Regions from separate parts of the Paenibacillus sp. FSL H3-0329 genome, predicted to be linked through region 4. Evidence: riboswitches for the same ligand, from Rfam matches in the RefSeq annotation. Region 4 holds a riboswitch; each other region holds the start of a gene.

Region 1 (3,962 bases), 3.0 Mb from region 4:
ATTCCACTTTCCTCTTCTGTACTCAAGCCACCCAGTTTCCAGTGCGACCTCAGGTTGAGCCCAAGGTTTAAACACCAGACTTAAATAGCCGCCTGCGCGCGCTTTACGCCCAATAATTCCGGACAACGCTTGCCCCCTACGTATTACCGCGGCTGCTGGCACGTAGTTAGCCGGGGCTTTCTTCTCAGGTACCGTCACTCCAGTAGCAGTTACTCTACCGGACGTTCTTCCCTGGCAACAGAGCTTTACGATCCGAAAACCTTCATCACTCACGCGGCGTTGCTCCGTCAGACTTTCGCCCATTGCGGAAGATTCCCTACTGCTGCCTCCCGTAGGAGTCTGGGCCGTGTCTCAGTCCCAGTGTGGCCGTTCACCCTCTCAGGTCGGCTACGCATCGTCGCCTTGGTGGGCCGTTACCCCACCAACTAGCTAATGCGCCGCAGGCCCATCCCTCAGTGACAGATTGCTCCGTCTTTCATTCTTCTCTCAGGAGAAAAAAGAAATTATCCGGTATTAGCTACCGTTTCCGGTAGTTATCCCAGTCTGAAGGGCAGGTTGCCTACGTGTTACTCACCCGTCCGCCGCTAAGTTACTTTGAAAGCAAGCTTTCAAAGTAACTCCGCTCGACTTGCATGTATTAGGCACGCCGCCAGCGTTCGTCCTGAGCCAGGATCAAACTCTCCAATTAGTATTGAAAAGAGCGATATGCTCATTTTGAAACATCTGACGAGAAAATTAATTCTCTAATTTTGGATTTCACTTGCGTGATTTCCTACTCACTCGTTGTTCAGTTTTCAAAGATCAAGTTCTCGTTGACGCCGTTTAATGTCTCAGCAGCAACTCTTATAATATATCATGTTGTTTTCAGAAATGCAAGCTTTATTTTTCGAAGCTTTTTATCAGCCTCGTTTGTATCGCCTGTACACTGTCTAACAACGCTTACCTATAATACCCCAACTATTAATAGAAAAGCAACCCCTAATATAAAAATAAACAACTAGCTTAATAATTAAGCTAGTTGTTTATTTAATAGAGTTATGTTTCTAGCGGCGAATTTAATAGTATTTTGCCGCAGTATATTTGCTTGAGGCTTTAATTAAATCGGTTTTCTTATCACTCTTTGCAAGTCCTGCATCCACTGTAGTATCAATGGTAACCCACTTCCCATTAAGCAATACTTCGTTCCAGGCATGATATTGCGTAACGTAGCTTGTATTCCCCATTACCAACTTAGCAGGAACATCTACACTCCGCAGCATTGCGGCAAAAAGAGAAGCGTAATCATAGCAAATCCCTTTTTTAGTAGTCAATGTCTTATCGATGCTTGGAATATAATCAGTAGTTACACTATTAGCAAGAGAGTAGTCATATTGTACATTCGCAACTACATAGTTATAGATCGCTTTAACTTTCTCTTCGTCTGTTGTTTTGCCTTGTACTAATTGTTTAGCTTTGACAATCGCTTTATCAGAAGAACTCCATTTCACATTCTGTACGGAGCCCAAATATACGGAATTCGAGTCACTCATGGTTACGTCTACTACTTCGGAATATAACGCTTTGTATTTATTACCGGTTGTGTTCTCCAGAACAGAAACCTTATAAGTCCCATTTCCTTGTTGCAAAGGGAAGTCCTCAGCTTGTCCAGAAGCATACAAGTTATAAGTATAGCTGCTGTTATCTTTGGTGATCATGAGTTTGATTCTTTTATCTTTCGGAATATCATAGTTAATACCAATAACACCTTGAGCCACTTTGGATGTAATCAACCAGCTGGCATCTGCACTTGCAGCTTGAGCTGTACTTACCGGAACTGAAGTCATTAGGACGAACAACGCCACCAGCATAAAATAAACCTTTTTCACGGATAAAACTCCTTTCGGTAGCTGGCTGCCATCCTTTCGGGAAGGCCCTTTAGCTTTGCGTCCCTACCTTTCGATAGGTTTGCCGTTATCGTATAAGCTCTATCTGTTCTAGCTTTACTAGATATAATTGATAGAATCCATTTGAAACAAACAAAAAAAGCCTCTTCATTCGGTAGCTGGCTGCCATCCTTTCGGGAAAAGGCCCTTTAGCTTTGCGTCCCTACCTTTCGGAAGGTTTGCCGTTATCGTGTTTAGCTTTTATAGTATAATACTATCATATTTATAGTTGTGAACAAGACCTAATTTACTAGATTACCCATTATTTTATAAATATCTCCCGGTATTTGTGTTTTCTTGTCATTCACTATTCTCATTTTGTTAATTTAGCATGAACAATCAGCCGATGCGTTGGATTCACTAGCGGATCACATGTAATCAGAGTAAGAATCTTATCCTTGTCATTCCCGTCAAGAACGGAGACATCACTCGGATCTACAACAGAAATATCGTATACCTCATAGTTAAACACCTGATCACTAGTCTTTACCGTGATAACATCCCCCACAACAACCTCATTCAATCTGTTAAACAAACGACCCGTAGTTCTAGCCCGATGCGCCGCGATTGCAGCATTTCCGATCTCTCCAAGGGGTGCCGTTTCTTTCATATGGGCTGCAGCATGTTTCATATTAGCTTTTGTAGCCCCTTCTAATACAGGCAGCTTCAAATCAATCTTAACGATTTCAATTAGTGCGATTACTTTGCCACCGACCTCAATCTCCGGTTCAGGCTTTTCTGTCTCTTGGGGTTGGGGCTGTGCCTGAGCATCCAGAACCGATTCCTCTGCTAACAGCTGAGTAACTTCAGCATACCTGCTCTTCAAATCTGGCTGGGGAGTACTATCGGCAGTGCTTAGTTCAGCCGTTTCTAATAACTTCTCCTGCTGCCTGTCGTTGTACCATTCGTTAGCTGTCGGATATAACATGATAAGTATCCCAGCCAGTATGAGTAGATAGGAGAATTTACGCAATGTTATTCACCTCCGTATATTGTTTCTATGGTTATATACAAATCAAGCAGAAACAGCTACTTGCCTTTAAGCATAGCAACTCCTTCTGCCTGAAATTAATGTTTAAAATACCCATTTACGACTTCCAAAGAAATTGATGATCACCGTGATAAAGGTAACCAGCACCTTGGAGATCAAGACTTGAATACCTAGTCTGTCTGTCAACAGATGCATTAGCAGCAGTGATATTCCGAGCACTACCAGATTCAGCACGATAAACTTGACCAGCTGCACGCGGTCGAAGCCTTCTTTATTCCCCCGGTCGCGATCACGAAAGGTTACTTTTTTATTCAAAATAAAGCTATTCGCCGTACCTGCACTATAGGAGATCACCTGCGCCAATGCGTATACCATCCCTAGTGAATTCAACAATGTGAAAATCACAAAATCAATAAGCGTATTGAGCAAACCTACGGCATTAAATTTAAGGAACTGTATGAATGCAGCACGCAAGTTCTTATCTGACATCATTGTGGTCCTTCCGGCGGTCCAGTTGTTCTTCGTTCTGGTAGCCTTTAGTCTCACTAACAATGTATAGCGGTCTATCTTTAGACTCGTCATAAATCCGTCCGATATACTCCCCAATCACACCCAACAGCATCAGAACGATACCGTTAAAGAGCAGATTGACGCCTACAATGGAAGCCCAGCCCGGAACCGTCCAGGAGGTGAAAAATATCTTTTGAAACAAGACGAAAAATAAATAGAGAAAGCTAGAGAATGAAAGGAAGAATCCAATATACGTAGCAATCTTAAGCGGCTTATGTGAAAAAGAGGTGATGCCATCTAACGCAAAACGAATCATTTTCTTCAGCGGATATTTGGTTTCTCCGGCAAAACGTTCTTCCCGTTCATATTCCACCATAGTCTGCTTGAAGCCAACCCAGCTCACCAAACCTCGGACATAGCGGTTCTTTTCTTTAAGTCCCCGCAGGACATCACATACCTTACGGTCAATAAGACGGAAATCGCCTGTATCCGTAGGAATATCCACACTTGTCATACTGCTGAGCAGGCGGTAAAAGAGC
Region 2 (3,962 bases), 2.1 Mb from region 4:
GAGGAGCAAGGCAAACAGAGGATTGATCTTCGATTGACCCATCAGCAGTTCGCGGATATGATCGGAACGTTAAGGGAGACGGCTACCCTTGTGCTTAAAGATCTGCAAGAGCAAAAGATTATTGAGATTCAACATCAGCAGATCACCGTGTTAGACGCGACATATTTACTGGAGTATACGGATTTCGATTGAGAAGAGCCGTTCCGGGATCTTTTTCAGAGAATCGATTATTAAAGGGGTTATGAATATGGCTTGTAATCATTGTGTAGTAAGAGAGCTGAATTTTCAAATCAAGGCTCATGGTGAGCTTAATCTTAGGGTTTTACCTGAGGTTATTCATCACTTGAGTAGAAGTAATACGATACATAAGGTAGAAGAAAATGTGATTACGATTAAGGAAGCTGAAGCGCGAGATCTTCTAGATTTCTGTAACGATCATATGGAGTCCGGGAAAATTGAATTTCGTATAGATGACCAAGCATGGAGACCTCTATCCGAGATGTCTACTGTAATGGATATGAAGTGGATTGATGAGGTTATCACTAAGGGTCTTGTTACTTGTTACTTCCAACCGATTGTGAACGTAAGGGAAGAGATTTTTGCATACGAGCTCCTATCCAGATTTAAAAAAGAAGACGGATCCCTTATCTATCCTAATGAGATTTTTGCGGCGGCACGGAATCGTGGGCGTTTATATGCTTTAGACAGGTTATGTAGAATGACCGCTGTAAAATATGCTGCACCCTTAAATAAAAAAACGTTTATTAATTTTATCCCTACATCAATTTACGCTCCAGAGTTCTGCTTAAGATCAACGGTTGAATTGGCTAATCAATTAGGTGTCGATCCCTCTCTTTTTGTCTTTGAAGTTGTTGAAACGGAGAAAGTGGATGATCTCGCTCATTTGAAAGCTATTTTGACATATTACAAGGATCGGGGATTTGAATACGCTTTAGATGATGTTGGGGAAGGCTTCAGCACAATCGAGATGTTATTGGAGCTTAAACCTCATTACATGAAGTTAGATATGAAATATGTTCAAGGCGTGTCCAGTGATCCGAACAAACAGAAAATAGCTAAACAATTTTTAGAAAAGGCTTTAGAAATCCAATCTGTTCCTTTAGCAGAAGGTGTGGAGTTTAGAGAGGACTTTGAATGGCTTAAGCAGAGTGGTTATCAGTTGTTTCAGGGATATTTATTTGGAAAGCCTGATCCTATTCCCAAACAGTAATCCTAATGAGTATATATCGGTCCAGAGGATGAGAAGAATTTCAGGTCAGAGTCTGAGTACAGCCAACCCCCGGGGTTGTATAATTTAGGTAATTTGAAAAGGGGGACGGGATGGATATGAAATGGCATCAATTTGTAACGCGCTGGGCGGATTCTAGGGGCTTTGATGGACGAGAAATTGATTATCAATGGCCTTCTCCCTCATTTCCGGTCATCAGTATTCGTAGTAATTTAGGGCGATACTCAGGTCAAAAGTATGGTCATGGAAGTAAACCCCGTGTAAAGACAGCCGTTGGTTTAATCGCTATTGGAGATGTAGCTGTCGGATTGATTTCCATAGGTGCGATAAGCGTGGGCGTACTTTCCTTAGGAGCAATATCACTGGGAATGTGGTTAGCGATTGGAGCAATAGCACTTAGCTGGCTTGGCTTCGCAGTGGGAGCGATTGCGATTGCAGGAGTGGCTGTAGGAGCGATCGCAATCGCGGAAAAAGCGTTGGGGGCCATCGCCATAGGGGATACGGCGTTTGGTGCGATAGCGATAGGCAGGATCGCTGGGGGTGCCATAGCTATCGGACAATGGGCATATGGTGTAATCGCAGTTGGCGAACATGGTTTCGGATTAATTCCCATCACGGGCGATGTGTGGAATTGGTTCCGGCGTTTGTTCGGATCGGGGAGTTAATTAGACCTCCAGTCCTAAAGGATCCCATTCTCTTCCGGGATAGTCGATAAATAATATCTATCACATGAGAAAAACTAATTGCAATTACCTATACTCATTTCATACCAATTAATCATGCGATCAGATCTAGGCTTATGTTACTCTTTGAATGTATTCGAAACTTCATAGGCAAACCTATGGAAATGTAGGGACGCAAAGCTATAGGGACTAAGGTTATCATAACTATTGTCAGCCAGCTGCCAAAGAGTGTGTAACGCTTTTTGTTAAAATATAAGAAAGTATAAGTTATACACCTATACTTAATATCTTATATTTCTCGCTTAAACGCTTACCGTCCTTATAAGGACGCCGAAGGCGTTTATGCTTGTTAAGGTTTAATAAAAATTAAGTCTTAATTTTTAGGCGACTTTATACGCAATCAAGCTACTCTTTTGGGGTAGTTTTTTTTGTGCCCATTTTTGGGCACTGGAGAGATTCATATGACATCTGGGGGTAAGAAGAGATGAAGAAAATGATTGCGATCGCTACATCGGCGGCCATGTTGGCCAGTTTTTCGAGTGAGGCAGGTTATGCTTTAGCAAGTGAGGCAAGCAAGGTAAAGGTAACAAAAACAGTCGCGCAAAGTAAGGTCAACTTATTAAGCAACGCTTCGGTTATTCCGTTTGAGCTGTACGGCAAGGATGTTCTAAATGCCTATAATGAGGTTTTTAGAATGAATCCAGCAAATATTAAAACCATCACAAATAACGGTGGCAACTACTCAGGCTCACCTATAGCTAAGGCTATGGATGGGGATATGAGCACGCATTGGGAGACTGGCAAACCGAATAGTTCAACGTTTACGAATGAGGTTGTGTTTGTTTTCAATGAGTCCGCTGAATTAAATAGAATGGTATATGCCGCTAGGCAATCCGGTGCTAAGGGTAAAGGCTTTGCTCAAGAATTTGATATCTATGGCTCCACTACAGATGCGGGCGATTTCACACTCGTGTCTTCTGGGGAATATACAGGCTCAACCGGTGATGTAGTGGAGATTCAGTTCGCACCTACGGCCTTTAAGAGACTTAAATTTGTCTACAAAAAAGCAAACCAGGATTGGGCGAGTGCAGCTGAGTTTTCTTTTTATAAAGAGGATAGTGTCTCTGCTAAAATGAAAAATTTATTTACAGATGATACCTTGAGCCAAGTTAGTGCTGCCTTTAATACGACAGAGAAATTAACAGCTTTAGAGAATGAAGTGCAGGCACATCCACTGTATACGCAGTTTAAAGAAGAGATAGAGAATGCAAAGATCCTTTTGGAGAACCATCAGGTAGACGCAACGGCAGCCAAGGTTTCGAAGCTAAAAGGGTATGGTACAGCCTATGAAAATGCCTATAGCCAAGCTTATAGAATGCCAAATGCAAACGTATCAAAAGTAACGGTGAACGGTGGAAGCTACCCAGGTACGAAGCCTGAATATATGCTGGATGACCAGCCCACTACGCATTGGGAAACGAACAAAAACAATGATGCAAGCTTCACGAATGAAGTCGTGTTTGAACTAGCGCAAGCGGAAGTGCTGGACAGAGTGGCTTTTTTGGCTAGAGATAACCGCAAAGGATTCCCAGAGGCTTTTGAAATCTATGCATCAGAGACGAGTAAAGGAGAGACCTTCCAACTTGTATCTAGCGGAACCGCGATTAGTACCAATGATTTTCTGGAATTTAAATTCGAACCGACGAAGTTTAAAAGATTAAAATTTAAGTTCACAAAAGCTAATATTAACAGACCTTTTGCGGCTGAATTTAGATTTTATACAGAAGATAAAGTAAGCGAAGCTGTAAATGGTATTTTCACAGATGGAACGATGAGTGCGGTTGTGTCTGCTTATAATAACGTTGCAAAAATCAATGAATTGGAGGAAGCGGCAAAAGTACATCCGCTCTATCCAATCCTGAAAGATTCTTTGGATTTAGCTAAGAGGCTAGTGAATGGTGAAGTTCAAACCGAAGGCACCATCATTGAGGCGGAACAACGTGGAGATATGAAAAAGCATGCGCAGGAAA
Region 3 (3,962 bases), 2.2 Mb from region 4:
CTTTCTTAAAATCCCCTAATGAAATATGCAGATAATCCAGCTTTTTATCAGCTAATTTATCAATAAGATAAAAGGTGTCTGTGATTTTAATGCCAGGCTCTTCATATTCTTCTGGAGAAAAACGATAACCGACAATAAAATCCTTAACCTTTGAATTGTCAACGACAGCAATAACTGCATCCACTAATTGGTTAATGAAATTAAATCTTTTCTCTAAGCTTCCGCCCCATTGATCTTCACGACGGTTGGAGTGTGGAGAGAAGAATTGTTGGACTAAATATGTGTTTGCTCCATGAATTTCTACCCCATCGAATCCAGCTTGAATAGCACGTTGAGTCGCTTTTTTAAAATCCTCAATTACACCGAAAATTTCATCTTCTGTTAATGCTCTTGGAATTTCTGCATTCAGACGTTCGGCAGCAATGGCGCTGGAGGAAACGGGTTGTACGCCACGCAATATTTTTGAATCTGTCATTCTTCCTGCATGGAAAAGCTGTAAAATAGCTTTTGTTCCATTTCGTTTAATAGTAGATGCTAATCGGCTAAGGCTAGGAATAAATTGATCGGAGGAAACACTAAGTTCACCTTCCCATCCTTTTCCACCCTCCTGTACATTTGCTGCCGCAGTGATGACCGCACCTACTTCGCCCGTTCTTAGCGAATAGTATTTCAATTCATCTTGTGTTACTACACCGTCATAAAAGCTCATTCGGGTGGTCATTGGAGCCATAACCACTCGGTTTTTTAATGTCAGTCCTCTGCGAAAAGTTAATGCTGTGTCTAGTGCTATCATCTTTTTCCCAACTTTCATTAAATTATATTTAGATAAAATATTATATACATGCGCATACATATAAATTACAGCAATGATTTATTCTTGTCAACTAATAAAGAACTGCTGTTGAATACAACAAAAAGCGCTGTTCAGCGGAACAGCGCTTTTTGCTCGATATGAATCGTCCTTATTATTCTAGTTCGGCCGGTTTTACAATGGCTGTACCTTTATTATTCTTGGAATATTTAGCTTCGATTTTCGTGGTGTATGTATCTTTGGCTCCGTCACTTACCAGCACATAACTCAGATCGACTGTCAGCTTTTCCGTTTGCCAGGTCTTAGTATTGACGAATAATTTCCACGTTACGCTTTTGGGTTGAACTGTCTCACCATCCCAGAGGTTCTCCTGGTCATAGAGTTTGATTATCCCCTTAGCTGCTGTCGGATCGGTTACCGTGAATTGTAAGACCGTTTGTGCGCCAGCCGTGCTGACTTTCATGGATTTTTTATAACTTTTGACCGAATCAAGCATGGAAACAGGATCGTATTGGCCTTTAGAGTAAAAGGCATCCCATTCCGTTTTCTCCAGTCCAAGCCAATACTGTGCATCAGGATCGATCGGCTCCCCGTCATCGTCGTAACCTTCATCTTCAGATTCATCGATCAGTTCACTTCCGTCTACAAGATAGTAAAACTCCTTGTCATTGGCATATAGACTGTACGATGTTTCTAAAAGACTACTAGCGACAGTGCCTGCTGCGGCAAAATTCGGCAGACGGTTGATATCCAGCTTCAGAGTGTTGGTGTTGCTGATACGCACCCCGCCGCTTTGAATATCCTGTTTTTTGGTCACATCCAGATGGAAATTCTTTATTGCTTTGGAGGCTGCCGTTACTTTGCTGATCATCTGATCCGCGGTTACTACTGTTGAGGTAGCTGCAGACACTACTCCTGGATTAGACATCCATCCGATCGTTCCGGACAGCAATAAAGCACCTACTGCCAAACTAGTACCTATTGTTTTGAAAAAACTGTTCATGTACTTCCCCTTTCGGCCCCTTGCGATAATGTAACGCCGTATAGGTCGAAATAATAAAAGAGCTCAAAATAGACTACATATTCTTAGAGCTATCCTTTATGCTTCATAAGACATCCCTATGGCGGCCTGGCGATCATTTCCTTCTGTCGAAAGGCTTTAGACCCATGGCTTTGTGTCATCATCTTTCGATGATTTTACCTTTAACGCGGACATTCAATTAGTTTTAATAGATTAGGGACGCATGTCCCACCGCTAATTTTATCATGGTTATAATTACCTGTAAACGACTTATCTTCCATTCGAATTCGCTATGATACTCAGAAGAAATACTACAATCAAAATGAAAAATGAACGATTACATACGCTTATAAGTCTTATTAATGAGAACAGCAGAGACAGGGGGTGCAGCAAAATGAGTGACCGGGAAATTTTCGAGCTCTATAAAGAACAAGTATATTATTTTTGTTACTACTTAATGAAAAATCAGGCAGATGCGGAGGATATTTCCCAAGAGGTATTTGTAAAAGTTATCTTAGCGGATAAGTCGAAGGTAAGAAACTTGAAAGCTTGGATTTTACGAATTGCTTCGAATGAGTGCAACAGTGTGATCAAAAGGCGTAAGACGGGGTGGATGAAAGAAGTACGTAATTATTTACTATCCAGGTCTGAGGAATCAAACCCTGTAGAAAAACGTTTGGATCGACAGGAAACTAAAAAAGAATTACAAGGGTTATACAGTCAGCTTCCTGACAAAATCAGAATGGTAGTAGTCCTTCGTTTTATAAACGAATTGACTGTACCCGAGATTTCTAAAGTTATGAGCATACCCGAAGGAACTGTAAAATCCAGACTGAACAAGGGACTTAAAATACTAAATAGAATGGGTGGAACCCAACTAAAGGAGCTGAATAGTAATGAGTCTCTATATTGAAAAAGATAAACATATTCCCCGACCGGATTATGATTTGATGTGGACTGCCATAGAACAAGAAGCTTATACACGTCAAAGAAATCTGCATGCCTCCCAGAATACTCCTAGGTCTAATAAAAAGCTTATTCCTATCAGTATTGTCTTCTCTTGCCTCTTACTTGTAACCATTCCTGTATTCGCTAGTATGACGATTAATTGGGATAAAATTGGTGGTCGAAGTGTGAGCAATGCATTAAATAACGGCATCGGTCAACAGTATAATCTTCAAACTTCCATTTCAGGAGTAACAATGAATTTGAACGGTGTTGTAACTGATGGAGAAAAAATGAAAATGCTGTTATCACTTGATACTAAATCTGATCTATCCAAATATACTGGATTTGCTACAGAGGAAAACATCATGACTAGTGAATCCGGTGCCAAGGCAAAGGTATACGGTTATTTAGAATACGATCCTGAAAGCCAGAAACTCATTGGAGTATATGAGACACCTGATACATTAAAGGATGATAAAAAGGACTACAGGTTTGAAGCACGGAATCTCATTTTTTACAGTGATCGGAATATTCCCTTACAATCTAATCATCAAGCAGGGGATACTATCAATACTGGAGTTAAGCAATATCCAAGCATTCAAATCGAATCCGTTCGACATGTTTCCAATCAAACCATTATCCGTTACAAAGTCGCTGCATCACCATCTGACTTAGGACGGGGTAACCCACATTTGGTAGTTAGTACTGGTGGTCAAGAGAATGAAGCAATTCCAACCATCATGCCTAACGAAGGATCGGATTTATTTATTGAACAGGTTTTTAATATAACTGAATCAGATTGGAAGGAAGCTAGTCTTCATTTTAGTTACATTGAAGAAGCGAAACGATTTTCAGGTACGTGGAAGTTCGATTTTAAAGCAGATGGACAAAAAGCAAGTGAGGCGATTTACACTAAGAAACTGTATAACAGTCCTGAATTTCAAGAAAAGACCGGTATAACCTTAGATCAGCTAGTGGTTACCCCTTTGGATATCCAAATTCTAATAGATGAAAATGATTCGCTTAAAAAAGGAATTGTCCACTATAATACCGCTCAGTTGGTTATAGGTGATAAAACAATCACTGGGGGTTGGAATTTGAAAGGTGATCATTCCGAAAGCTACCAGCATTTATTTCAATTCGAATCTCCGGAATGGTATAACGACTGGTCCGATGTTCCAA
Region 4 (3,962 bases):
ACTGCGATTTCCTTCCAGTCAGGGGCTATAGTATTACGTTGAAAAATATCGCCATAGGCATTCCCCATAATAAATTCAGCCAAGTCAGGGAAGTGGTCTTTAATTGGAGCTAGTGCTTTTGCGCCATAGTCTCCTGATAGATTCGTGAAGTGGTTGAGACCACTGTTGATATTTTCCTTCATGGTTAGCCTCCTAGTTTAGGTTCAAAGTACGGTGTGCAGTCGGAGGGACTTCATCACGGTCTGTTAGTAGTTCAATAACGGCAACATGGTTTAGAGCTACCGCATCTTTAATTGCAGCTGTGAATTCATCCGCAGTCTCACATTTGTAGCCTTTAGCACCTAGAGATTCAGCGAATTTCACGGCGTCCATTGGTACTTCATATAGAGTTCCATCGATACGACCTGTGGTTTTCTCCATACCCTTAAGAGCCATATCTAGTTGCTTATTATTGACCACGATAAAGATGACAGGGATATCTTTGCAGACAGCGGTGTTAATCTCAGCGCCGAGCATCATGAAACAACCATCACCTGTAATGCAGAGGACAGTTTCTTCAGGAGCTGCAACTTTTGCACCAATAGCCATGCCGATCGAATTACCCATGCAAGCAAAATAAGCATCAAAAACAAAGCTGCCCGGTTTCTTAACCTTGTACCATTTTGCAGCGTGGAATCCATGGCTTCCATCATCAACGAAAATTGAATTATTATAAGGGATCAAATCACTTAAAGTGCTCATTACTGAAGCCAGTGAAAGATTCTTGAGGGTTGGAAGCTCTTCTGAATAATCAGCATCGGCCAAAGCCTCGCGTTTGGTGATTGTGCTTGGGTCAATATGATTTAGGCAGTGCACCAAATTATCGCGCAGGTCCCCAGTGACCGGTATCGTTTTGGACAATAGGATTTTTCCGACAAAGCTTGGATCAATATCAAATTGAATTAAAGTTGCTGGATGATTCTCCCGTTTAAGATTACAGATGGTCATATCACTTAAACGTGATCCAAGCACTATAAACAGATCGCTTTTATTCAATAAATCATCCCCGTGGGTCGAACCGCCAACGCCAATAGGACCATGATAGAGCGGGTGATCCCAGACTATAGCCCCTTTTCCACCAGGAGATGTTACTACAGGAATATTAAAAGTTTCTGCGAGTTGAACAAGCTCTTTATGTGCTCCGGAGCGGTTAATTCCTTTACCCGCAATAATCAAAGGATTCTTAGCAGCTTGAATAGCATCGATGACTCTATCGATATTTGCTTGACTAATTAGAGACTCTCTTTCAGGGATTACAATATTGCATTCTTCCAATACTTCAGTTTGTACATCAAAAGGAATACAAAGATGAACAGGACCCCGTTTGGCCAGGGCCACAGAAATCGCATGATTAAAAATAGTACCAAAGTGATCCCCACGTTCAACCAATTTACTGAACAAGGTGGCAGGTCTGAACATATCAGCTAAATCAGCCAGAAAAGAGGTGGAGTCCTGACATTGAGGAATTCCAAGCTCTGTAATGGATTGGTGGCCGGTAATAAACAGGACAGGTAGGTTGTTAGCTTTCGCATGAGCTGCTGCTGTGAGCAGGTTAGTTCCACCAGGACCAGAAGTACCAAATGCTACGCCTAGGTTACCCGTTTTCAGCGCATACCCTGCTGCTTCGAATCCGGAGCTTGCTTCATGTCTGCCGGGAATAAATTCAATACCGTAATCGACCATCTTTAGAACTATTGGACAAATCGATTTGCCAATGATCCCAAAAGAATGGGTGACTCCTAGGTTACGTAGTGCTTCCGCCATGTAATCTGCGACTGTCTTCAAAAGAAACACCTCACAAGTTTTTTGATATATATTAGTTATTAATCTACCGAATAGATACGATAGATCAATATACTCAAAAAGTAAAAACCTGTGCTCTATAGTAAGCACAGGTTGGTGGCATAAGGCGCCGCTAAGACTGAACAATAGTTCAGCCGTCCTGGTTCCTCTGCAACCTGGCAATCATGGCCTCAAACGAAAAAATGAGGCTGTAGATCCATGGTTTTGCGTCATCCTCTTTCGAGGATTTTGCCAATATTAATTTATAGTTGATAAGAATAATTTTCCTTTACAATATATTCCTCATTAATTTTTGTCAACATAATCCGCTAAAAAAACTCGAAATTTGACGAAAGTCTTGTCCAAGAGATGAAGTTTTGCCTCGCGAAAAAAACTGCCACCTAAGACTCAGCTTAGGTGGCAGTTGATAGTTTTGAACTAGAATTTAAAGATATGAATGGTTTTTTGCAGATTAAATACGGCCTGGGTCATTTTTTCCGTTTCTTCTGCAACAGACTGCAGGGCATTAATCTGTTCATTCATAGCCGCCGATACCTCTTCAGTGCCTGCAGCGGTTTCTTCGGTGATTGCTGAGATATTCTCAATTGCACTGGAAATTTTCAAGGCACTTTCTAGCATAAGATCACTCTCCGCAGAGAATGAAGAGATTTGCTCGGTAATGTACTGCACGCTTTGTACAATTTGTGCGAAAATATGGGCAGATTGAGTGATCATTTCATTCTGAACCTGCACAACCTCTTCATTGATGGCGATATTATCGATGGCTTGTTTAATATCTGACTCAATGCTGCGGACCAAACCGAATACTTCTTTTGTGGAAGCCGTAGATTCCTCAGCAAGCTTGCGAACCTCTTGAGCGACAACGGCAAAACCCCGACCATGCTCTCCGGCACGAGCAGCTTCGATGGAGGCATTGAGTGACAGCAGGTTGGTCTGCTCAGCGATCTCTGTGATGGTCTTGGTGATCATCGTAATCCCGCGGGCATTTTGTGAGAGAGCTTCAATAGTATCAGCCACTTTTTGTGTAGCCTCTATGTTTTTACGCATGCCTTCAGCCTGTGTATCTACGGATTGGCGCCCTTGCTCAACAAGTTCTAAGGTATGTATTGAACGTCTGTTCATTTCTTTGGTGGAGTTCGTATAATTGGATACTTTGGTCTCAATGTCTTTAATGGATTCTGTCATATCAGCGATATCCGTAGATATTTCATTTGCACCAAGAGCGAGCTCGGTAGAAGAAGAGGCTACTTGTGCCATAACAATTTTCAGGTTCTGGTTCTTATCTTCGATTCCGCGGCTTGCATCCATTACTTGACGGGTGATCTGCGATGCATCGGTCAGAATCTTCTTGAGCTTATCAATCATTGTGTTAAAGGAGCGGCTTACGTCACCCATTGAACCATTTTCGTCCGCTCTGCTAGTGAAATCCCCCTTCGAAATACTGTGAGATACATTAGCAATATCATCAAAAGATGATGTAAGCGTTCTCTCCACGAAGCGAGCAACAGGTAAAGTCAGACCTGCAAGAACAACTACTAGTATAATTCCTACGAGAAATTGACCTAGAATCATTAACGTAACTAAGACAGGAATAGCAAACAGTGCGGCAACGAGGTAACATCCGGCAACAATTCTTTGTTTTAACGGAAGTTTGTGCATCCAGCTCATTGGTAAAATGTCCCCCTTATTAAATTTTATGTAATGGTGTTATTATAGGGGATTTATAGGTCATTGGTCTATAGAGAAGTGTCATAAATCTTCTTTAAGTAGTAGATATTTAGAATTCATGTCAAAATTCCTCATATATTGTGGAAATTGTTTTAATAGCAGACTTTACCATCCCTACTAGTTCGGTAGGAGCTAAAACAATAACTGAAGGAGAAAAAGAGAGTACGATACGACAGGCAGATTCTATAGTATTAAACTCGGCCTCTACGTTCATCCACCCAGTATTAGCAGAGGGTTCTACTAAAGTTATAGTTACATATCTTTCACGTTGTAATTCTTTAAGAATAGACTCATTCACCTTTAATTTCACTACATATTTTGGCAGAGCTGCTTTAAAAGCTAAAGTCGACTGTTCCCAGTAGCTTTTTAAATCAAAAGTCTCAGGTCTGACA

The links. Region 4 has a riboswitch for cyclic di-GMP ahead of NSQ66_RS20545 (thiamine pyrophosphate-binding protein). Riboswitches for the same ligand answer to the same signal wherever they lie in the genome.
Region 1: it holds a riboswitch for cyclic di-GMP, as region 4 does, so the genes downstream of both, NSQ66_RS03160 (transglutaminase-like domain-containing protein) here and NSQ66_RS20545 (thiamine pyrophosphate-binding protein) in region 4, are expected to answer to the same signal.
Region 2: it holds a riboswitch for cyclic di-GMP, as region 4 does, so the genes downstream of both, NSQ66_RS29560 (NPCBM/NEW2 domain-containing protein) here and NSQ66_RS20545 (thiamine pyrophosphate-binding protein) in region 4, are expected to answer to the same signal.
Region 3: it holds a riboswitch for cyclic di-GMP, as region 4 does, so the genes downstream of both, NSQ66_RS10475 (DUF6612 family protein) here and NSQ66_RS20545 (thiamine pyrophosphate-binding protein) in region 4, are expected to answer to the same signal.

Annotation. Positions count from the first base shown of each region.
Region 1 is NZ_CP150150.1:715,609-719,570, reverse strand. Features, by position in the region: rRNA gene NSQ66_RS03165 (16S ribosomal RNA) at 1-688, opposite strand, end outside; gene NSQ66_RS03160 (transglutaminase-like domain-containing protein) at 1,056-1,865, opposite strand; cyclic di-GMP riboswitch class I at 1,879-1,959, opposite strand; cyclic di-GMP riboswitch class I at 2,034-2,116, opposite strand; gene NSQ66_RS03155 (class D sortase) at 2,236-2,895, opposite strand; gene NSQ66_RS03150 (GtrA family protein) at 2,998-3,405, opposite strand; gene NSQ66_RS03145 (glycosyltransferase family 2 protein) at 3,392-3,962, opposite strand, start outside.
Region 2 is NZ_CP150150.1:6,698,978-6,702,939, reverse strand. Features, by position in the region: gene NSQ66_RS29575 (Crp/Fnr family transcriptional regulator) at 1-192, shown strand, start outside; gene NSQ66_RS29570 (EAL domain-containing protein) at 500-1,231, shown strand; gene NSQ66_RS29565 (hypothetical protein) at 1,348-1,914, shown strand; cyclic di-GMP riboswitch class I at 2,072-2,158, shown strand; gene NSQ66_RS29560 (NPCBM/NEW2 domain-containing protein) at 2,417-3,962, shown strand, end outside.
Region 3 is NZ_CP150150.1:2,431,276-2,435,237, reverse strand. Features, by position in the region: gene NSQ66_RS10480 (NADH-dependent flavin oxidoreductase) at 1-853, opposite strand, end outside; gene NSQ66_RS10475 (DUF6612 family protein) at 966-1,814, opposite strand; cyclic di-GMP riboswitch class I at 1,932-2,023, opposite strand; gene NSQ66_RS10470 (RNA polymerase sigma factor) at 2,227-2,745, shown strand; gene NSQ66_RS10465 (DUF4179 domain-containing protein) at 2,729-3,962, shown strand, end outside.
Region 4 is NZ_CP150150.1:4,632,355-4,636,316, reverse strand. Features, by position in the region: gene NSQ66_RS20550 (carboxymuconolactone decarboxylase family protein) at 1-182, opposite strand, end outside; gene NSQ66_RS20545 (thiamine pyrophosphate-binding protein) at 193-1,833, opposite strand; cyclic di-GMP riboswitch class I at 1,989-2,085, opposite strand; gene NSQ66_RS20540 (HAMP domain-containing methyl-accepting chemotaxis protein) at 2,260-3,510, opposite strand; gene NSQ66_RS20535 (YafY family protein) at 3,632-3,962, opposite strand, start outside.